3 regions of the Paraclostridium sordellii genome follow, and region 1 is predicted to be linked to each of the others. Evidence: a T-box and tRNA genes for the amino acid it is inferred to sense, from the RefSeq annotation. Region 1 holds a T-box; the other regions hold tRNA genes.
The links. The T-box of region 1 lies ahead of serS (serine--tRNA ligase). A T-box ahead of a tRNA ligase gene usually reads a tRNA of that ligase, here a tRNA-Ser.

Region 2: it has a tRNA-Ser gene. The T-box ahead of serS (serine--tRNA ligase) is inferred to sense a tRNA for this amino acid. The anticodon was not compared.
Region 3: it has a tRNA-Ser gene. The T-box ahead of serS (serine--tRNA ligase) is inferred to sense a tRNA for this amino acid. The anticodon was not compared.

Annotation. Positions count from the first base shown of each region.
Region 1 covers NZ_LN679998.1:3,361,531-3,364,975, forward strand. Annotated here, with positions in the region: gene ATCC9714_RS16335 (nucleoside deaminase) at 1-324, opposite strand, end outside; gene serS (serine--tRNA ligase) at 495-1,778, opposite strand; T-box leader at 1,916-2,139, opposite strand; gene ATCC9714_RS16345 (mechanosensitive ion channel family protein) at 2,210-3,082, opposite strand; gene ATCC9714_RS16350 (hypothetical protein) at 3,221-3,442, opposite strand.
Region 2 covers NZ_LN679998.1:2,945,065-2,955,335, forward strand. Annotated here, with positions in the region: gene ATCC9714_RS14295 (ATP-dependent helicase) at 1-628, opposite strand, end outside; gene ATCC9714_RS14300 (ribonuclease H-like domain-containing protein) at 706-1,611, shown strand; tRNA gene ATCC9714_RS14305 (tRNA-Ser) at 1,649-1,740, opposite strand; gene ATCC9714_RS14310 (hypothetical protein) at 1,861-2,160, opposite strand; gene ATCC9714_RS14315 (DUF3842 family protein) at 2,173-2,589, opposite strand; gene ATCC9714_RS14320 (CooT family nickel-binding protein) at 2,632-2,823, opposite strand; gene ATCC9714_RS14325 (lipoate--protein ligase family protein) at 2,979-3,794, opposite strand; gene ATCC9714_RS14330 (radical SAM protein) at 3,766-4,752, opposite strand; gene ATCC9714_RS14335 (radical SAM protein) at 4,749-5,615, opposite strand; gene acsV (corrinoid activation/regeneration protein AcsV) at 5,619-7,547, opposite strand; gene gcvH (glycine cleavage system protein GcvH) at 7,730-8,104, opposite strand; gene acsB (acetyl-CoA decarbonylase/synthase complex subunit alpha/beta) at 8,133-10,268, opposite strand.
Region 3 covers NZ_LN679998.1:1,170,347-1,180,617, reverse strand. Annotated here, with positions in the region: gene ATCC9714_RS17875 (sugar O-acetyltransferase) at 1-358, opposite strand, end outside; gene ATCC9714_RS05705 (alpha-glucosidase) at 374-2,035, opposite strand; gene ATCC9714_RS05700 (endonuclease/exonuclease/phosphatase family protein) at 2,063-2,854, opposite strand; gene ATCC9714_RS05695 (PTS transporter subunit IIBC) at 2,859-4,511, opposite strand; gene ATCC9714_RS05690 (LacI family DNA-binding transcriptional regulator) at 4,715-5,716, opposite strand; gene ATCC9714_RS05685 (hypothetical protein) at 5,850-6,137, opposite strand; gene ATCC9714_RS05680 (hypothetical protein) at 6,269-6,496, opposite strand; gene ATCC9714_RS05675 (DEAD/DEAH box helicase) at 6,619-8,748, opposite strand; gene ATCC9714_RS05670 (hypothetical protein) at 8,871-9,038, opposite strand; tRNA gene ATCC9714_RS05665 (tRNA-Ser) at 9,175-9,263, opposite strand; gene ATCC9714_RS05660 (ligand-binding sensor domain-containing protein) at 9,376-10,271, opposite strand, start outside.

The DNA.
Region 1 (3,445 bases):
ATTTAAATTTTTAATATGCTTAGTTCCTATTATAAGTTTTTTTATTCTTGACTGAACTATAGCTCCACTACACATTATACACGGTTCCATAGTTACATACAAGTCACAATTTATAAGTCTCCAACCACCTAAGTAATCTGAAGCTTTCCTTATCGCTAAAATTTCAGCATGAGCAGTTGCATCACTTAATGTTTCAGTTAGATTATGAGCTCTAGATATTATTTTTCCATCTTTAACTATAACAGCTCCAATAGGTGTTTCACCTTTTTCATAAGCTTTATATGCTTCCTTTATTGCTTCATTCATATAAAATGACTTATCCATGCTTCCTCCTAAAACTTATAACCTCTTTAATATTACCATAATTAAATTTATAATTCAACTCAAATTTAAATTCATATTCATCTAAAATTCCACAAGAAATATTTTATTTTAACAAAATATTAGGAAGCTTGATATATCAAACTTCCTAATATTTGTATTATTACTAAATTTTATAATTCACCTTTTTTAATTACATCTACACCCATATAAGGTCTTAAAACTTCTGGAACTACTACAGATCCATCTGGTTGTTGATAGTTTTCTAATATAGCAGCTAAACATCTTCCAACTGCTAATCCAGATCCATTTAATGTATGAACGTATTCAGCCTTAGCTTTTTTATCTCTCTTGAATCTTATCCCAGCTCTTCTAGCTTGGAAATCTTCAAAGTTTGAACAAGAAGATATTTCAACATATCTATTGTAACTTGGCATCCATACTTCTAAGTCATATTTAAATGCAGCTGTAAATCCTAAGTCTCCTGTACATATTCTAACTACTCTATATGGTAATCCTAACATTTGTAGCATAGTTTCTGCATCATTAGTTAATTTTTCTAACTCTTCATATGATTCTTCTGGTTTAACGAATTTAACTAATTCAACTTTGTTAAATTGATGTTGTCTAACTAATCCTCTAGTATCTCTACCTGCAGATCCTGCCTCTGATCTAAAACATGGAGTATATGCACAATATTTTATTGGTAATTCATCTACTGATAATATTTCATCTCTATGTATATTTGTTACTGGTACTTCTGCTGTTGGTATTAAGAAGTAATCAAGTCCTTCTAACTTGAACATATCTTCTTCAAATTTTGGAAGTTGTCCAGTTCCTATGAAACTTGCTCTGTTTGCCATGAAAGGAGGTAGCACTTCTGTGTATCCATGCTTTTCAGTATGAGTATTTAAGAAAAAGTTTATTAAAGCTCTTTCAAGTCTAGCTCCTAATCCTTTGTATAAAGTAAATCTTGATCCTGTTATTTTTCCAGCAGTTTCAAAGTCTAATATTCCTAATCCTGTTCCTATATCCCAGTGAGCTTTGTTTTCATAATCAAACTTAGTAGGTTCTCCCCAAGTTCTTATTTCAACGTTATCTTCATCAGTCGTTCCTTGTGGAACATCTGGGTGAGGAACATTAGGTATTCTCATTAATCTATATTCTAATTCCCCTTCTACTTCCTTAACCTTTTCATCTACACCTTTTATTTTATCTGATAATTCTTTTAACTTAGCTTTAGCATCAGTTACATCTACACCTTCTTTTATTAATTGAGGTATTTTTTTAGATTCTACATTTAATTCATTTTTCATTACTTCTACTTCTTGAAGTAATTCTCTTCTTTTATTATCTAATTCAACAACAGCATCAAGGTCGAATTCTTTTTCTCCTCTAACTTCCATTGCTTTTTTTATTTCATCTAAGTTTTCTCTTATTCTCTTTATATCTAACATTTTTTCTTCCTCCTATTTTTTATTTATTTTTTATTTGTTATCTGATCAAAATAACGTTACCCCTATTGATATATCAATAATTTATCATTTAGTGGATTTGCATTTTTGTATACAAAAAAAGACCCCCGTACCCCTATAAAAGGGACGAAAGTCTTGTTATCCGCGTTGCCACCCTAGTTGCTTATATTTATATAAAATATAAGCCTCTTAAATCCTGTAACGTAGGTATACGACTAATCTTACTATTATTTCCGACTAGTAGCTCGGGAATGGATTCAAAAACCATTGTAATGAGTTCACACCAACCACTCACTCTCTGAATACAAACTTGCTTTTTACTATTTTCCTTCTCAGCTTTATTGTTTGTTCTATTTGTTAATCATTATATTATATATATTATCAACTTTCAATACTAATATTCAAAAATTTTTTTATTTTTCTAGTTTATTATAATCTTCTTCTATATTTTTGTAATATACAACCCTTGATGGAAATGGTATTTCTATGTTGTTTTCATCAAACTTTATCTTAACTTTTTCCATTACATCATAATATACATCCCAGTAATCATCAGTTTTAACCCAAGGTCTTGCTATAATTTGCATAGCACTATCTCCTAATGTACTAAGTCCAATAATCGGTGCAGGATCTGATAAAATTCTTTTATCTTCTTTAAAAATATTTTCTAAAACATTTTTTACTAATTTTATATTAGAATCATAAGAAACACCAAATGAAAAATCTATTCTACGATTCTCTTGATGGGTATAATTAATTATATTATCACTAGTTAATTTTGAGTTTGGAATAACAATAGCCTTATTGTCAGGAGTTTTTAAGATAGTACTAAATATTTGTATATCAGCTACAGTTCCATCCACTCCAGATCCACTTATATAATCACCTGTCTTAAATGGTTGGAAAAATAATATAATTATTCCTGCTCCTAAATTAGATAGTATCTCCTTAAATGCTAAACCTAACGCTAATCCAACTACACCAACTAAGGAAATCATTACAGTCATAACAGATTGAACTGGAAAGTTAATTATATCAAGGCATGTCATGATAACTATTACCAAGCATATACCATAAATAGCATAAGATGCAAAGTTTGCAACTCCTCGCTCAACATTATATTTTAATATAAATTTTTTACATTGTTTCTTTACTAATCTACATGCATATAATCCTAATACTAAAACTATAACTGCATAAATTAATTTAGGCCCACTATTTTTTACTGCATGAAAAAATGTCTCTACCGTTTGTTGAGATATTTGTGTCGTATTTCCTGATATCACAGCTAAAATCCTCCTTTTAAAATTACTATAACCTTAATAAATTATTATATAAAATTTTGTAGTAATTTTAAATATCTTGTCTTAATTTACTTTATTTTATAACATAAAAATAAAAAGCTATGTATAAATACATAGCTTTTAAATTATATCACAGGTATTTAAAGAATTTAATTCTTTTATAGAATTAACGAAACTATCTACACTATGAATTTCATTATCCTTCAAAAGTTTTATTTTTATATTTACCATATCATCATTTATAGGACCTTGTTCTATAGATTCTATTAGTAATGATTTTTCTTCTGCCAACTTAATAATATCTACTAAACTTCCTCTACACATATTTATACTAAATCTCATATA
Region 2 (10,271 bases), 410 kb from region 1:
TATATACTGACCTAACTCTATCTAAAATTTGTTTATTTTGCTTAAGTAAGTTATATGTTTTTATAAGCATATCATCAAAATCAATTTTTTTTATGCTTTCTTTATATTCTTCATACATATTATAAACTCTGCAAAATTCATCACTTGTTAGTATTTCTGAATCAAAATCAATTTTATCCATCAATTCATTCTTCACATAAGATATTTCATTTATAACTCCGAGTATTGTATCTTCATCCTCTGCATTTTCAACATTTAAATTTTTCAAAATTCCTTTTATAGCAAACTTTTTATTTTTTTCATCTAAAATACAATCTAATTCATACTTTTCAAAAAATCTTAGTATCCTAAAAAATACAGAATGAAAAGTCCCATAATTCACGCTATTTAATCGACGATCATTACTTAAACTAAGAGCTCTATTTTTCATCTCCATAGATGATGCCTTGGTAAAGCTTATAGCCAATATATTTTTAGGATTTATATTATTATTAAGTACTAGATTAAGTATTCTATATGTTATAACTCTTGTTTTTCCAGAACCTGGTCCAGCTAAAACCATACAAGGTCCATTAATATGTAAAACTGCATCTTTTTGATTTTCATTTAATTTATTTATATGTATCATAATTTATCACCTTGAACTATCTTTATATTATTTTATAATTAATATTATATATCATATTTTTAAAAAGGAGTAAAACTATGCAAGTTATTACAAAAACTTTAGATCATTTAGTTGATATACCTAAAGATTATTATGTATTTGATATAGAAACTACAGGTCTAAGCCCTAGGTTCTGTAAAGTGATTTTAATAGGTATTCTTTATAATTTTGAAGATAAAACTTTTATAAAACAATTTTTTGCAGAATCGGAAGATGAAGAAAGAGATTTATTATTAGCATTTAAATTTGATATTCAAAATTTTAAACATCATATAACTTTTAACGGAATTTCTTTTGATATACCTTTTTTAAATTATAGATTTAAAAAGAACAATATAGATTTTATTATAAATAAATCTGAAGATATAGATATTTTAAGAGTTGTGAAACCTCATAAAGATAAACTCTCCCTATCTGATTGTAAACTAAAAACCATAGAAAGATACCTTGGTATAGAAAGAGCTGATACTATTTCTGGAAAGGAAAGTGTACAACTTTATAAAGATTTCACTTTAAGTAGAGATGAATCTATAAAAAATAAAATTTTACTACATAACTTTGAGGATATTGTTCATCTAGGAAAAATATTTAAAATTAATGAAATTTTAAGAGATAAATTAGATTTCTTAAATTTATCTATAAATTCTATGACTTACGATATATTATTGAAAAAATACAAAATTTCTAAATCTATACTATCACTAAAATTTTTATCTAATAATAAGTTTGATCCTGCTGTAAATATATTTACAGAAAATTACACAATAACTTCTGAAAATTTTAATTTAAATGTTGATATAAACATAAAAAATGCTTTCGATAATCATGGTAATTCCATATCGTTTTATAAATTAGGATCTATTATTCCTTTAAAGATTAATACTAATTACATTGAAAAAAATATACTAGCATTATCTGAATATATTTTTTCAAAAGAATTTTAAAATTAAAAAGACTGTTGATTATATCAACAGTCTTAACTGGCGGAGAAGGAGGGATTCGAACCCTCGCACCGGTTAACCCAGCCTAATCCCTTAGCAGGGGATCCTCTTGAGCCACTTGAGTACTTCTCCGTATTTATTTTTTCTATAATAAAATTATATAAGTTTATTATAAATATGTCAACGTTTTTTACTAAATTTTATACTTAAATTTTAAAAACAAATAAAAGGGAAATAACTCCCTTTTATTTACTACATATTTTTTTTAGCTTCAAGTAACATCTCATTTGCTTTTCTTAAATACTTTATAGCCTCTTCTATATTATTAGCTGTTTCTTCTTTCCCCATATCTCTAGCTTTGTCTACCCACTCTCTAAAGCCTTCTTCATGAGATTCATTATGATTTACCCAATGTACAAGAAGTATATTAAGTGTCTTTTCATCTTTATTTTCAGCTACTGATCCCCCTGAACAATGGCTATGACAATGCTCTTGATCATGATCATGATCGTGACCATGATGATTTCTTATGGTAGTTTTGTTAAATATCATTTTAAATCCCCCTTATTTTAAATTAAACTCCTTTTTTATTACTTTTACTGCATCTTTTATAAGTAAAGACAATGGTTTTCCTTCTAAACCTACCATCTCTATATCCTCTGGCATTATAGGTAAAAGTATTTTTAAAGCTTCATTATCAGCTATTGCTGTACTAATTTTCGAAGTAACTTCTCCCATCATTGAGTTTGGTATGACTACTGATACAGGTCCTACTATCACACTTGCTTTTTTAGTTGAAACTACAATTGCATTTTCTCCTGTAGCCCCTTTATTTGCATGAGCTTTCATCATGGAACTAGTTGCAATTGAATTTGTCCCTAAAGCATAAATATCTATATATGATGGTAACTCCTCTCTTAAAGATGTTACTATTTGAGCACCTATACCTCCACCCATTCCATCTACAACTGCTATTACCATATTTTTTCCCCTTAGTTAATTTATTTTATGTAAAATTTAATTTTATTTAGATCCCTCAATTATAATTTTATGATCCATAAGTCTTATCTCTTTAATTTGTCCATCAATTATTTTTTGCTCCCCTAATAAATCCGTTAAATATACTTTTCCTTCATATGGATCTACACTAACTACATTTTCCATAACTCTTTCAAGGTTGTTATTCTTTAAAACATAAGCTGCTGATTCACACATAATCTAATCCCCCTTAGTATAAATATATTAACCAAAAAAAGATTCCTCCAAGGTATTTCAAACCCTTAAAGAAATCTTCATGATTTCAAATAACTCTATTCAATCTGAGTATAGCATCTAATTTTATATAAAGTCAATCGGTTTAACTATATAAATTATCTTTTATTAATATAGTCATAAGATGAGTATTTTTTGTATAAATCCCTAGCCAAATTTAGCTCGTAATCACTTAAACCTAATTCTTCAAAGTCTACATTAAAAGATTTTTTAATCCCATTTAATATGGATTCTTCTAAGTTTAATATATCAACTTTCATATTAATTTCGTTTTCAATTCCACTAGCTTTACTTAAAGTAAATTTTTTTGCACGTTCTTTAATATCTTTATTTTTTGTTTTTATTACTTCATATAAATCATCTATATTAAAGTCTAGTATAATAGATCCATGTTGTAATATAACTCCATCTTTTCTATTTTGAGCACTTCCTACTATTTTTTTATTATTAATAGTTATCTCATAAGATGCATGTGCATTAAAACATGCTGCCGAAAGTTTTTCTCTACTTATCCTTTCTCCTTTTTTAAGCTCATCTATATTTATTCCTGCTATCTCTAACCCTTTAGCTATACCTTTACTTATAAATTTATATGATTCATTTATACTTTTATCCATTAATGAATTATCTTCTCCTAAGATAATCGAATATGTAAGTTCATTTTGATGAAGTACAGCTCTTCCTCCAGTTGGTCTTCTCACAACATCAATGTTTAATTCTCTACACTTATCTAAATCAACTTCCTTTTGCAAGTTCTGAAAATATCCTATACTTAAACAACTAGGCTTCCATGTATAAAACCTTAGTGTTGGTTTACATTTTCCTTCTTTATAAGAAGTCATAATAGCCTCATCTATAGCCATATTCATGGCCCCATTAGTTGTCTTATTTTTTATTACTCTCCATTTTTGCATTTTCCATATCCCCTATATTTAAATTTATTTCTTTTATTGCTAAATATATTTCTTCTTCTTTTAGAGGTCTTGAATAATTATAAATTGTACTTCCTGGTCTTTCGTTATAGTATGGTCTATTACAGTTTTTACACCCTTTTATTTCAAATGGATATCCTTTTAATACATCAGATTTTATATAACTATCTAATTCTATTTCGTTTAAATAACCTTCTTTACTAAACTTAAAGTAATCTCTATTATATCCCTTATCAATCATATATGTCATAAGCTGAACTCTTCTATAACTTTCTATACTTGGTTGCTTTATATTTTCCATTTTCGTTCCCTTTACAGGCGTGAATGCAAATAAACTTATTGTTATATTATAGCTTCTCAAAGTTTTATATATATCGTATATTTCCTTATGTGTTTCTCCTAATCCGACTATTATATGAGTACTAATTTTGTTAGGATACATTAATCCAGCTTCTTTTAAAAAATCTATTTTTTTATCAAAGTCAGTTCCTTTTATACTTTCATACAAATTTTTATTTGCTGCATCTACTGCAATTCCAATTTTATCTACACCTATTTTAAAAAACTTTTCTAAATCATCCATATCTTCTAATTTAGCTGATAATGAGATTGGAATCTCTAACTCTTTTTTTATATACCTTGTAAATTCTTCAACTTCTTTATATGCCTCATCACTAGACATAGACTGTATGCATATCCTTTTTATATTTTTTAACTTATATTCTTTAAAGGCTTTTAGTATACATTCTTTGTCGTAATCAGGCCATAATATTCTAGATAATTTATCTTTTCTACTGCTACTTTCCATAGATTGCGAACAAAATGAACACTTATTATTACATCTATTGCCTATCATTATATATGCCGTTGTTGGTGGTATATCATTTTTTCCCTTTGCTATACCCAGTTCTATTGCAGTCCCTATAGATACCCGAATCATAGTACACAGCACTCCTTACTTTCAATAATGTTTAGTTTTTTTAGTTTAGCAAGTTCTCTACATTCTTTTGATGGTAATACAATTTTATTGACACCACATTCAATAGCCATTTTATCTAATTTATTTCTATATTCTCCCCTTGGCCTCATACATCCTAAATTTATCTTTGTATTAGGCAAATTTATTCTAGCCTCACATAAAATATCTATTACCTTATCTATATCTGGCGGTTCTACATTTTCATAATCAGTATTTTTTGTTGGAATTAAAACAATAAATGTTAGTTGTTCTGGTTTATTATTTGTTAAGTATTCTAAAATTTCATATTCACCTTTTATGTTCCCACCCTTTAATCCAATACATATATGAGGAGCTACTTTCGTGAAATTTTGTATATATTCATAAGTGCTTATATAATCATTTTTTGTTTTTTTCATTTTAAAAACTTCTTGTATAGTTTCTTCATCAAATACTAAGTCAAAAGAAACACAGTCTATATATTTACAAACTTTTTCTATATTTTCTTTACTCATAAGTCCTATATGAGAATTTAATTTGTATCCTTCTTTCTTCAAATCTTTTATTTTTTCCATGAACAATTCTATCGGAACTTCTCCATCTGAACTACATCCACCACTTAGCAGTATACTGGATATATTTCTTTTTTTAATTTTTCTTTCTATCTCATCTAGAGAAGCCATATTTTTTAAATATTCTCCATTGCAATGAGCACATCCTAAACTACAATTTCTATTAGTTATACTTACTGCCAAAGTTTGATTTGGATAAGAAAACTCTATAATATCTCCAAATTTATTTTTTTTTATATCATAGGCTAGTCTAATTTTTTCATCTAAATTCATAACTTATACTCCAATCAAATTTTTTACAGTTGGAAATTGTTCTATATTTGTATGCGGAAGAAAGCATGCAGATATAAATTCATCCATATAGGTTGGATAGACACTTAATTCTACATATGTCATTTGAGATCCTATATCCTCTAGTTTTAACTTAGCATCTTGACTAATTAAAGCTAAATATGATCCAATTAAAGAACTATTTCCTATATAACTAAATTTTTCTTTTTCTATATCTGGAAGCAGTCCAATCATAATAGAATTTTCTATATTTAAACTGTTTCCTATTCCTCCTGCAATTAATACTTTGTCAACTAAACTAAAATCCATTCCAAGACTTTCTATTAAAGTTGATGCCCCCGAATAAATTGCACCCTTAGCTCTTATAAAATTATCAATATCTACTTCACTTATAATTAAATCACGTTCTAAATTATATTCTTCTTTAAAAGCAAGTACATATTCTCCTATATCATATTCATTAAATCTTATTCTTTTATTTTTAATATCTTTATTTATTTTTCCCCTTCTATCTATAATCTTATTTGTCATAAGCTTACAAATAAGATCTATTATACCTGATCCACAAATACCTATAGGACTGATATTTCCTATAACCTCTAATTTAGGATTTAAAGTCTCTTTTTCTATTTCTACTTTTTCTATAGCTCCACTTGATGCTCTCATACCACAACTTATTCCCCCACCTTCAAAAGCAGGTCCTGCAGAACAAGCACAAGTCATCATATACTCTTTATTACCAAATACAATTTCTCCATTTGTTCCTAAATCTATAAATAATATATTCTCATCACTAGTCCACATACCAGAGGCTAATACTCCAGATGTTATATCCCCACCAACGTAACTAGATACAGATGGAGCTAGATAAACATCAGCATTTTTATTTATATTTATCCCTACTTCTTTACTTTTTAAATTTAAAGCTTTTGTAAAGGGAGGAATATATGGCTCTTGCCTTAAAAAATCTGGATATACCCCAAGAAACAAACTGCTCATAGTTGTATTTCCTGACACTACACCATGAACTATATTATCCTTATTAATACTTAATTTACTATATATTTTTTTTAATAATGGATTTATAGTTTCATCAATAATTGTTTTTCTTAAAGTTTCAAGTCCGTTCTTTTTAGTTGAATATATTATTCTATTTATAACATCCGCTCCATATTTGATTTGAGCATTTGCAGAAGAAGCCTTATCTATAATTTCATTATTTTTTAAATCAACTAAACTAACTACAACCGATGTAGTTCCTATATCAATTGCAATACCGTAAATTTCACCTTCTGTATCCTTTTCATCTATATCAATTAAATATAGCATTTCATTTTCATATTTATATGTAATTGTAAAGTTAAAATTATTCTTTCTTATGACAGTTGGAACTTTTCTTAAAAAATCTATATCAAAGTTTATTTTATTAACTCCGATATTATTTCTTATATATCTTTCTAATCTATCAATATCACTTATATTATCATCTAAATTAGGTTCTTCAATTTTGATATATTTCTTAAACACATTTTTATTAAACTTTAAATTATTACGTTTTATCATCTCTATAGAATTATCAAAAAATAATTCATCTTTACTATTTACACTACCTTCTATCTTCATGTCATTTAAGGAATCTGAAAACTTTTTAGGAATTTCTATTGAAATGTCTTCACTAACTTTACTAGCACATGATAGGATATATCCTTGATTTAACTCATCATCATTTATATGAACATTTATATCTGAATCTACTTTCCCTTTTAACAGTTTAACTTTGCACTTTCCACATACCCTATTCCCATTACAAGTAGCATCTATAAATACACCACTGTCCCTTATAACCTCTAATAGGTTGTCTCCTATTTTACAGTTAACTTCTTTTTTATGTGAAACTATGTTTACTCTAACCAAATAAATCCCCCCTACATAAAAAAAATATAACTTTATATTATCTATATATTCTATACATAGTATATAAAACCTTGATTTTTATATTGTTATCTTTAATTTTTTATCTATTATATAAAAATAGTTTTGTGTAATTTAAAAAACTGCCCTCTAGCAAACTTATATCACTAAAGGGCAGTTTTATATTATTCTATACTGGATTCATATCCATCAGAATTTAGTAAACTATCAAGTTCTTCTTCATCTGATATTTTAACCTTTATTATCCACGCATCATATGCATCTTCATTTATAGCTTCAGGCTCATCTTCTAACATTTCATTTATTTCAACAACTTCTCCTGATATAGGAGCTATTAAATCTGATGCTACTTTTGAAGACTCTACAACTCCAAAATCTTCACCTTTAGTTATTTCATCTTCTACTTCAGGCATTTCTACAAATAATATTTCTCCTAATTGATCTTGTGCATAATCTGTTATTCCTATATAGGCATATTCTCCTTCTATTTTAACCCATGTATGTTCTCTACAATATTTCAAACTTGGTATAACCTTCATATTTTCACTCCTTAAAGATTTACTTAAACTACATTACACATTCCATTCCTAGTGCTGGATGACCTTTTTCTTCTAAATATTCTAATACTCCTTCTGACTCTGTTGATATAGTTTCATCACATATCATATCTACAAAATTCTCAATACCATGTAATTCTTTCATTGTAGCATTTAATTTTTCTGCTACGTACTCTTTTAATTCTTTTGGCATCCATACTATTCTTGATGCGCCTCCCTCAGCATAAGCAAATTTCTTAGATGATATAAATTGTCTTCCATGACCCATAAATCCTGGAGTTTGAACTCCTCCACCAGTCATAGAAGCAAGTTCTCCAAAAGTCATACCAACTGGAGTCATTCCTGCATACTCTCTATTTACGATAACAAATCCATTAGCTTCTGGCATTATTCCACATATACACTCAAAACATCCACAAGAAGTCATTGGGTCTTCTAATATAGAGTATAGAGTAACACTTTCAACTGCACCTTGAGATATATTTGCTACTTCATCATTTACTGATTGCCATATGCCTTTTAAGTCATCTAGACATTCCCCTTTTATTATAGGCTGACACGGACCTGTTTGATCTAACTCTTTAGTAGCCTTAGCATCTAACCAACTAACAGCTCCACATAGACCTAACCTTTCTGGTGTTACTACACAAACATGTGCTGGTGCAAATGATTGACATAGGTTACAAGTATAGAATTCTTCAACGCTTTCATCAACTAATGAAGCTAATCTTTCATCTCTTGCATTATATTTTGAAATTGCATATTCTTGTTTTAGTTTAGCAACTTCAGCTTCGTCAGTTATTAAAGTTATCTGACATTTATCAACAACTGAATCAAATTCATCCAGCATTTTAGCATATAGTACTTCCCCTATATGATTCAATCTAAATCCTTTTTCAACTGCATCTTTTGATATTCTTATCCAAGTAATATCTCTTTGCCCAACATGCATTACTCCTTCTATATAATTTAAGAAGTAGTGTAACCTTCTTTCTAAAACTGGTTCAAAATCCTCTTGCATATTTTTACCAGCTATATCAACTATAACTGCAAGTGGTAATCTTACTACTCCATTTACAGCATCTATTTCATCTATATCTTTTCCTATTATTTCAATTTTGTGATCTTCAACTTCTGATATTTCTCTCTTTCTGACTAACTCCCATGCTTCTGTTTTATTTCCACCAAACTCAGCATACATATCATTTTTTCTTATTCTTTCTCCTTCAAAAGCCGCTGCAAAAGATACTGGTATTGGTATTTCAGTTACTTTGATTTTTATTCCTCTAGCTTCTAGCGAAGTTGCTACAAACTTATCATAATCCTTTTGAGTAAGTAAATTCATCGGAACTTCTAATACATCTTGATCTGTTATAACTGGAAATCCTAAGGCTATAGCCCCAGCTCCACAAGATACAACTAAGTCACTTAATGGCCCAAATGCATTTACAAATGCAGGTACTCTCTTAGCTGTATACGTTAGTAACCCTTCTAAATCACCAGGAGTTAAGTTTCCAAATATTAAGGCAGCTCTTACAGCAACAGATACAACATGTATTACACTTGTTACATCATATCCTAAAGGTATAACCCTAAGTTCTAAGCCCATTTTTACCCCAGCTTCTATAGCTTGATCTATAACTTTCCCAACTAAGAATGTTAAAAGCCCTTTAGATTGATAATCTTTAATTATTTTTGCTGAAGTTTCTGCATCTGGACATTCTCCCAGTACAACTGCTACTCCAGGTATATCTCCTGTTACTAAAGGTACCCCTAGTGATCTTATTATTGGGTCAGTTATATGCCCTGCACAAGGCTCACTGTATGGAGCATCACATGTTGAATATTTTATAGCTTCTATAACTTCTGCTGCTAATGCCGTAGCTAACCCTGAATTAAAAACATGCTCTAATAAATGTGTTTTGTTGATTAAACTTTCAATAATTTCTAAAGCTGCTTCTAGATCTCCTAAATTGTTCATTTTCTTTCCTGTTGCAGCATATATACATGGCAATGAATATGCAGTATCAGGAAATTCTACTTTATGATCTCTTCCATTTTTATCTATAACTTCTTTAAGTAGACCTTTTGCAGCTTCTAGAGCTTGCTCAGATCCATTAAAAACAGTACTGTACAAATTTTTCACTCT
Region 3 (10,271 bases), 1.2 Mb from region 1:
TAAGTTTTGCATCTATTGGATGATATGCCGTATAAATTTGAACGTTTGGTGCTAACATAACATTTTTTCCGATTTTAATTTCGCAAATATCTAGCATTATACAATTAAAGTTAGCATAAAAATTATCCCCAATATAAATATTAGATCCATAGTCACATTTAAAACTTGGTTCTATATAGATATTTTCTCCAGTAGCTCCAAATAACTTTTTTAATAAAACCACTCTCTCATAATCATCTTCTTCTGTAGTTTGATTAAATAATCGAGTTATTTTTCTAGCATATTTTCTTTCCTTAACAAGTTCTTCATCTGATGCTATATAGGCTTTTCCACTTAACATCTTCTCTTTTTCAGTCATATAATTCCCCTTTTATTAGATTTTGTACATTCTACATTCCCAAGGTTTTAGTTCAATGCTATTTGTTGTTTCATGATTCTTCACTTTTAAATTGGCTATCACTAAATTCTCATAGTTTAATTTTATATCTTTATAATTATACATAACTTTTTCATTAGACATATTTGTAATTATTATAAATTCGTCACTTCCTAAAACTCTTTTGTATGCATATATATTTTTATCATCTTCTAATATTAACTTATATTCACCATAAATTAATGCTTCATTTGACTTTCTTATCTTTATCATAGTTTTATAAAAATTAAGAATTGAATATTCATCATTTATTTGATTTTTGACATTTATAGTTTTATAATTTGGATTTATATTTATCCATGGCTTACTTTTGCTAAATCCACCAAAATTGCTATCATCCCATTGCATAGGAGTTCTTGAGTTATCCCTTGATAATCTCCAAGCTCTTTTTATAAGATTTTCATGACTCTCTCCAGATTCTAATCCTAAATAATAATTATTTTTAGTTTTTACATCATCATAATCTTCTATATTTTCAAATTCAACATTAGTCATACCAATTTCTTGACCTTGATATATAAAAGGAGTACCTTCTTGCATAAAATACATAAGGCCTAAGCAAGTTGAACTTTCATACCAATATTTTTCATCATTTCCTAGCATAGATACAATTCTAGGTATATCATGATTTTCTATAAACAAAGCATTCCAACCTATATTATGCAAATTATTTTGCCACTTAGATAATACTTTCTTAAACTTAAGTAAATCTAAAGATTTATCCATATTGTTATTCCATAAATCTAAATGTTCAAATTGAAACACCATATTAAATTTACCTTCCTCTTCAGATACCCACAGGTGAGCATCCTCTGGAGTTACTCCGTTAGCTTCTCCAACGGTCATCACATCATATTTACCATAAGTATTATCCTTTATATCTTTTAAATATTCATGTATACCCTCTACATTCATATGCTTATCAAAAGAAGAAACATATTTTAAATTATTAGGATTTGGCATATCTAAAAGCCCTTCTTCTTTATTTATATGACTTATGGCATCAACTCTAAATCCATCTATGCCCTTATCTAACCACCAATTCATCATTTCATAAATAGCACTTCTCATATCTTTATTCTTCCAATTTAAATCAGGTTGTTTTTTAGTAAATAAATGTAGGTAGTATTGATTAGTTTTTTCATCTTTTACCCAAGCTGATCCTCCAAATATACTTTCCCAGTTATTTGGTTCTTTATCCTCTTTACCATCTCTCCATATGTACCAATCTCTTTTTGGATTATCTTTTGAAGATTTTGATTCTATAAACCAAGGATGTTCATCGCTAGTATGATTTATTACTAAGTCAATTATTAATTTCATCCCTTTTTTATGAACCGCTTCTAATAATTCATCAAAGTCTTTCATATTTCCAAACTCTTTCATTATATCTTGGTAATCGCTTATATCATATCCATTATCATCATTTGGAGATTTATAAAAAGGAGACACCCATATAATATCTATTCCTAATTCTTTTATATAGTCTAATTTTTCTATTATTCCTCTTAAATCTCCAACTCCATCATTGTTTGAATCGTAAAAACTTCTTGGATATACTTGATAAGCTACAGCTTCTTTCCACCAAATTTTTTTCATATATGTCACCCTCCATAACTTGTGTTTTTATTTTACGTTTATACAAACTTCTACTCCGTAGTGATCTGATACTACTTTTTTATTTATTCCATTAAATATTACATTAGAACTTTCAACATCAATTTCTTTATTAGATAAAATTAAGTCTAACCTTAAATCTAGTTTATTATCATCCCAGCCTGCAATTTTACCTTTAACTGTAATTCCTTCATCTTTAACTTTAGAAAGCTTATATGTGTCAAAAAATTTATTACATAGATATTCATAACCTTCGCCTTTTATATTTGCATTATTATTAAAATCTCCCATTAAAAAAACTAGTTTTTCATTATCAGTTTCATTAATAAGTCTTTTTACTTGTTCTTTAAATGGTTCTTCATTATCATTCCACCATCCTAAGTGACAAGATAAAAATCTAATTTCTTTTGATTTATAAATAACATCTATTCCAACTATTTTTCTTGTTTTCCAAAAATCAAGTTTTATTGAATTTGTAATATAAAAGCTTTCTTTATTAACTATAGGAAGCTTTGTCATAAGACAAAGCCCCTCTTCATAAATATCATATCCTATATGTGCTACATCCCAATAAAATTCATATTGATTATTACCCAAACTTTTTAATTCATTTTGTAATAGCAATGCAAAATTATCACTTTTAACATTTTCGTGCACTTTATCTTTTTCTATTAATTGACTTACCTCTTGTAGAGCTATTACATCATAATCTTTTTCATTAATAGTTTTTGCTATATATTTTATTTTTTCAATTTGATTTTCTTCTTGCCATGAATGACAATTTAATGTTAAAAGTTTCAATTTGCTACGCCCCCAACATGTCTAGTATATTTGATTTTAAAACATCCGCCTTAGGTCCATATATAGCTTGAACACCTCTATCTTTAACTATTAATCCTAATGCTCCTAATGCTTTCCATTCTTTTTCATTTCCAACTAAGCTAACATCTTTTACTGTTACTCTTAAACGTGTCATACACGCATCTACATCTTCTATGTTATCTGCTCCTCCAAGTAAATTAATTATTTTACTTGATAAAACATCTTGTGCCATATTTGTATCAGCTTTTTTATTATCCTCTTCATTACCTTCTTCTATATAATTACCTCTGCGTCCTGGTGTTGCAATATTAAACTTCTTAATTAAGAAATTGAATATTCCAAAGTTTAAGAAGAAAAATACTGCACATGATATGAAGAAATTGATTAAATCCATAGTAAGTCCTGCTTTTATCATCATTGGAGTACGAGTTAAAAATTCTATAAATCCAAAGGCATGAACTCTTAAATTGATTATATCTGCAAGTGCAAATCCAAGTCCAGTAAGTACTGCATATACTAAGTATAAAACTGGTGATATAAACATAAACATAAATTCAATTGGTTCTGTTACTCCTGTTAGAAAACAAGCTAACATGGCAGAGATAAATATAGGTTTATATTTTTTTGCTTTATCTTTATCTACATTTTTATACATTGCAAGTGATATACCTGCAAGTGATGCAGTTGATAATATTACTTGACCTGCTTTAAAACGAGCTGGAGTTATACTTGTCAATAAATGGTTGTATGCTGAAGTATCTCCTGAAGCTTTTAAGTTTACTAAATCTGTTATCCATGCAAGCCATAATGGATCTTGACCTGCAACAGTAGTTCCAGCGGCTGCTCCTGTTGCTATTTGATATATTCCTCCTAATTCCGTATAATTCATAGGAACTGTTATCATATGGTGAAGTCCAAATGGTAATAATAGTCTTTCAAGAGTTCCATATACAAAAGGTGCTAATACTGGAGCTGTATCTTTAGAAGATGCAATCCACATACCAAATGCATTTAGTGCACCTTGTGCAAATGGCCAAACTATAGCTAAAACAATAGCACCCACTACTGACCCTAAAATTACAACAAATGGTACAAAACGTTTTCCATTGAAAAATGCTAAAGCTTTAGGTAGTTTATCAAAGTTATAGAATTTATTGTAAAGAACTGCACCCATAAACCCTGAAATTATACCTACAAATACTCCCATATTAAGAGCTGGTGCCCCTAATATAGATGTGAAGTAATCTTTTACTAAAAGTGTAGCTCCTGTTAATGATGTTACTGTTGCATTTGGATCTAATAACATCTCTGGTGTAACACCAAGTATAACTCCTGTTATACGATTTATTAATATAAAAGCAATTACTGCTGCAAAGGCTCCACCAGCACGTTCTTTTGCCCAAGATCCTCCTATTGCTACTGCAAATAATATATGTAAGTTCCCAATAATTCCCCAACCTATGTCTTCTACAACTTTAGCAGTTGTCATTATAAAATGGGCATCTGATGACATACCTATAAGTTTACCTATAGAAACCATAAGCCCCGCAGCCGGCATTACTGCTATAACTACTAAAAGTGCTTTTCCTAGCTTTTGCCAGAAATCAAAAGATATTAGTTTAGTTTTACTACTCATTATAAATCCCCTCTCTTTTATGCAACCGATTGCATTATTTCTTAAAAAAATATATTACTTCACTTCGCTAAATTGATTTTTATGTGTTTATTATAGCACCTTATGAAAATGTTTTCAAGAATTTATTCCTATTTATTTTTATATTTCCAAACTTTAGGCAATCGATTGCATATAATAAACCACATATATACATATGTGGTTTATTATATAAACGATTCTCTTTCAATAAATTCAGTTTTTACAATATAGTGGTTGTTTATAGCGCGATTATTCTCTAACTTATCAATTAAAAGTTTCGTTGCATAATATCCTAATTCATCTGCATTAATATTTACCGATGCTAATGGTGGATTTTGATACTTATCTAATTTAGTATCATTAAATCCAACTAAAGATATATTTTTTATATTTTTTTCATTTAATAATTTTCTAACTCCAAATGCTAATAAATCATCCGTAGTTATTATTGCACTTAAGTCATTATTTACAAATAATTTTTCCATACAAATATATCCTTCTTCTTCAGTAAAATCTGTTCCATGTATTATAAGGTTTTCATTTAAACTTATTCCATTTATTTCTAGAGCCATAGTATAACCTTTTAGCCTGTCTTTAGACATATTTAAATTTTCAATAGCTCCAATAAAACCTATATTTCTATGTCCTCTTTGAACAAGTTTATTTACAACATTATAAGTAGCTTGAAAATTATCATTATCTACCCATAATATATCATTAGAATGTTCCGGCCTTCCAATTACTGAAAAAGGAAAATTAATTTTTTTTAAGTAATTTATACTTTTATCATTTTCCTCTGACCTTAATAGTATTATTCCATCTATTAATTTTGCATCAATAATATCTATTATACTATCTAACTCTTTTTTATTTTCTTTTGTGAATACATAAGTTATATAATAACCTTTACTTTGTGCATAAATACTTATTCCCTTCATTGCATTTAGAAAAAATGAATTATCAAGAAATTCCTGAGCTTCATTTGGCAAAATAACACCTAATATTCTAGTTTTGTTATTTGCTAAACTTCTAGCTATAGCACTTGGTTTATAATTTAATTTTTTTATTGCTTTATGTACCTTTTCTTTTGTTTCATCGCTTATTTTTGAATTGTTTGATAGAACTCTAGATACAGTAGACGTCGCTACCCCAGCTTCCTTTGCCACATCTTTTATTGTAACTTTCATAATGTTAAATTTCCTTTATATTTTTATTTACCCTTTTTAATTTTCTTCTATTATAACATATTAAATTTTTATTTATATAATTTCATTACATAAAAATAGCCTTAAACTATATAGTTTAAAGCTACTTTTTACATTAGTGAATCATTTCAGCTTTTATACTTATTTCCTTCAACCTTTTACATATTTTATGTAATTCAGCATTACTATAAAGTTTTGAAACTTTTATTAATGCTGTGTAACAGTCATATACGTCATATTGTATGTATCTCCCTAAATTATCTTCTAATACTATAAGCTCATTTTCTTCATCTAAAAAAGTATTTTTAATGTTAGATTCATAATCAAAATTACTTTTTAACATATCTTCTGCTTTTAATAATAATTGATATGATTCATTTAGCACTTTAATATTATTCCCCATGGTTATAATCTCCTCTCAAAATATATGGTCCTTGAATATTATAACTCATTTTGTGTATTATTTAATGTATTTTAGGTCTATTCCAAGATTTACATATAATAAAGGGAGCATCTCTGCTCCCTTATTAGTTACTATTTTCCTTTGATGTTTTCTTTTACCTTTTTACCAACATTAACCCCAGTATTTATAGTTTCTTTTGCTATATTTCCAACACCACTTAGTACATCTTTTCCTACATTTAATCCAGTATTTATAGTTTCTTTTCCTATATTTCCTGCACCATTTAATACTTCTTTTCCTACATCTGTTACAGGCTTAGTTACTTTTTTAATATTATCTTCAACTTTTTTCTTTCCCATTTATATACATCTCCAGTATTATTATGAAAGTAGATAAATCTACTTATATAATAATATGTAGAAATTTAAACTTTGGTTACATATCAAATTCAGATATAATATTTCAATATAAAATATTTAACTTATTTAAGTAAGTTGATTAAATCTTCATTATTAAGCTTATTTAATATATTTGAATTAGACAATTTTTCATCTATTATATTATCTATAAGCTCTTTTTTACTTTCTTGTAATAATACTATTTTCTCTTCTATTGTATCTTTTGAAATTAATTTTATAACTTCTACTACATTTTTTTGTCCTATTCTGTGAGCTCTATCACTTGCTTGATTTTCAACAGATAAGTTCCACCATGGATCAAAGTGTATTACCATATCAGCACTGGTTAAATTAAGCCCTGTTCCTCCTACTTTTAATGATATTAAAAATACTTTTATATTCTTATTTTCATTAAATTCATTTACTAATTTAATTCTATCTTGAGCATTAGTTTTACCATCTAAATATAATTTTTCTATGCCTTCTTTTTGAATTTCTTCTTCAATGATTCTTAAAATACTCGTAAACTGAGAAAATATTAAAATTTTTCTACCACTTTCAATAGCTTCTTTAGTTATTTCCATACATACTTTTAACTTTTCACTTTTACCTTTATAATCTTTTAGCAAAGTTTTTGGATGCAAGCATAGTTGACGTAATTTAGTTAAATAAGAGAATATAGTAATTTTATCACTTTTGCCTTTATTATTTTTTAACTTTTCTAATACACTTTTATTATATATATCATATATTTGTTTTTGTTCTTTATTTAATTCTACAATAAATTTTTTCTCAATTTTATCAGGTAATTCTTCTATTACTTCTTTTTTAGTTCTTCTAAGTATAAATGGCTTTATTAATTTTTTTAATTCATTTGTATTTTCATTTATTATAAATTCATTTTGAAATTTCACTTTATCATATAAATATCCTGGCATTATAAAGTCAAATATTGACCATAGCTCCAATAAATTATTTTCTATAGGAGTACCAGTAAGTGCAAACTTAGACTTAGAATTTATACTCTTAACAGCTTTAGAACTTATAGTTTGTGGATTTTTAATATTTTGAGCTTCATCTATAATTAAATAATCAAAATTTATATTTTTATAAAGTTCTAAATCATTTCTTATTGTTGAATATGTAGTTATTATAACATCATAACTTTTATAATTTTCAATTACATTTTCTCTTAAACTTTTATCCCCATGTATAATTCCAACTTTAATTGAAGGTGTAAATTTATTAAATTCATTTTTCCAGTTATGAATTAATGATGTAGGTGTAATTATCATAGTTTTAGAGTTTTCATTCCCCCTTATAAATGCTATTGTTTGTAAAGTTTTTCCTAGGCCCATTTCATCAGCTAAAATCCCTCCAAAACCATAATAACTTAAGTTATTAAACCATGTAACTCCATCCTTTTGGTATTCTCTTAATATATTATCTAATTCTTTATGGATTTTATTTTTATAATTATCTTTTTTATTAAACTTTTCGCATATATTTTTAATATACTCTTTTCCACTTACAAAATTTATACTCTTTTCTCTTATATATTCATCTATATATAATGCTTTATTACTATTTACTTTAAAGCTACTTCCTTCTCCAGAAAATCCTAAAGTATCTATTAATTTAAAAAGATTTTGTATTTCTTCATCATGTAAATCTAGATATATAGATTCTTTTAAATGGTATAACCTTTTATTTTGTTTATATGAATTATATATATCTTTATATCTAGATTGATTTAATTTACCTATATTAAATGAAATTTCCAACATATCAAATTCATCTTTTGATATATTTATACTTGTATTTAACTTTGCATATTTTATTTCATTTTTACTATGACTTATACTACTACTTTTTTTACTTTTTTTCTTGTTCAAATCATCTAGGCATTTATATATTGCAGCTACCATGTGTTTACATATAAATGTATTGCTCTCTCCACTTTTACATAGCCAATCATTACAGTCACAACTTGTACTTACTATACGTTTTGTTTTCTCACTTAAAACTATAAATACTGTATTTTGATTTAAAAAGCTTTCATCTCTAATAGTTGCATAGAAATTTATATTTTCGCTTTCTTTTTTTATATAACTATTACTCACTAAGTTACTTTTATATAAAATAACTCCTGAGTTGTATCTATTTTTTTCAGTATTATTTTCAATAATTTCTTTTACTTCACTTATCTTCATACGTTCACCTACTTTATTAAAATATTTTATATAATTATGTATTTAAATATCACATATATTTGTTAACCTATAGTAATATAAAAACATAAAGACCTGTATATACAGGTCTTTATGTTTTTATATTACTTATCTGCTTTATCAAATTTATTTTTCTTTAATTCAAAATACACTTCTAAATTTTCAGATGAATTATCCATTTCTCCACTTAAATTATCTATGCTAGAAAATATAATGTTCTTCTTTAAATTATCTAGTTTTTGTTCTTTTTTTAATTTATTGTTTTTATTCATTTATAACTCCTTTTTATACTATATTTATTACAATTTATTTTTCACTTATTAGTTAATAGTATTCATGATTTATAAATGACAATAATTGTTTATATTATATAAAAAAAGCATCTAAAATCTAGATGCTTTAAAATATTGGCGGAGAGGGTGGGATTCGAACCCACGGCCCCTTTCGGAGTCACTGGTTTTCAAGACCAGCTCCTTAAACCACTCGGACACCTCTCCAAACTCATATATAATATACCATCTTTATCATATTTTGTAAATACTTCTTTTATTTAAATAACTATATAAAAAAAGAAGTGTGTAATTACACTTCTTTTTTTATAAATTATGATTAATTGCTTTTAGTATTTTGGGTAACTGGAAGTATTATAATAAAATTACTCCCTTCACCTAGTTTACTTTCAACATATATTTCTCCATTATGAAGCTTAATTATATGATTGGTTATAGTAAGTCCAAGTCCACTTCCGGCCTTCACTTCATTATTTATATCGACAACTTGACTGAATCTATCAAATATAGCTTTATGATACTTTTCATCTATACCAACACCTGTATCTGATACACTAATTTTAACTTTATCATCTAAATCTTTAATAGTTATTGTTATTGTTCCTCCTTCAGGAGTAAATTTAGCTGCATTGCCGACTAAGTTAACAATGCATCTTTCAATTTCATAACTATCACACATTATAGTTTTTTCTTCAATTTCTGGATCTATTATTAAATCAATTCCTTTAGCACTTACATAATCAATTAAAGTTAATGCAGTTTCTTCTACTAAATAGACAATATCCACTTTCTTTAATGAAATTACATACATATCATTTTGAAGCTTTGTACTATCTACTATATTATTAATTAAGTTTAATAGTCTTTTGCAATTTCTTTGTGATACGTCTATGTAATGGTTTAATCTGTCCTCTTTAATACCTTCATCTTTTTTCATTAATCCTAATATAAGTTGATTTGTACTGCTTATAACATTTAAAGGAGTTCTTAACTCATGAGATAAGTTTACAAAATAGTTATTTTTATTTTTTTCTAGTTTTATATTTTTATTTAGTAAAACTGTATTTCTCTCCATCTCTTCTCTTAATCTAAGAGTTTTTTTCTGTACTAGTTTGTCAAGCTTCTTTACTTTATATTTATGATTTATTATAAATGCAATTACTATTAATATGTATATTAAACATGCATATCCACTTAACCAAAAAGGAGGTTTTA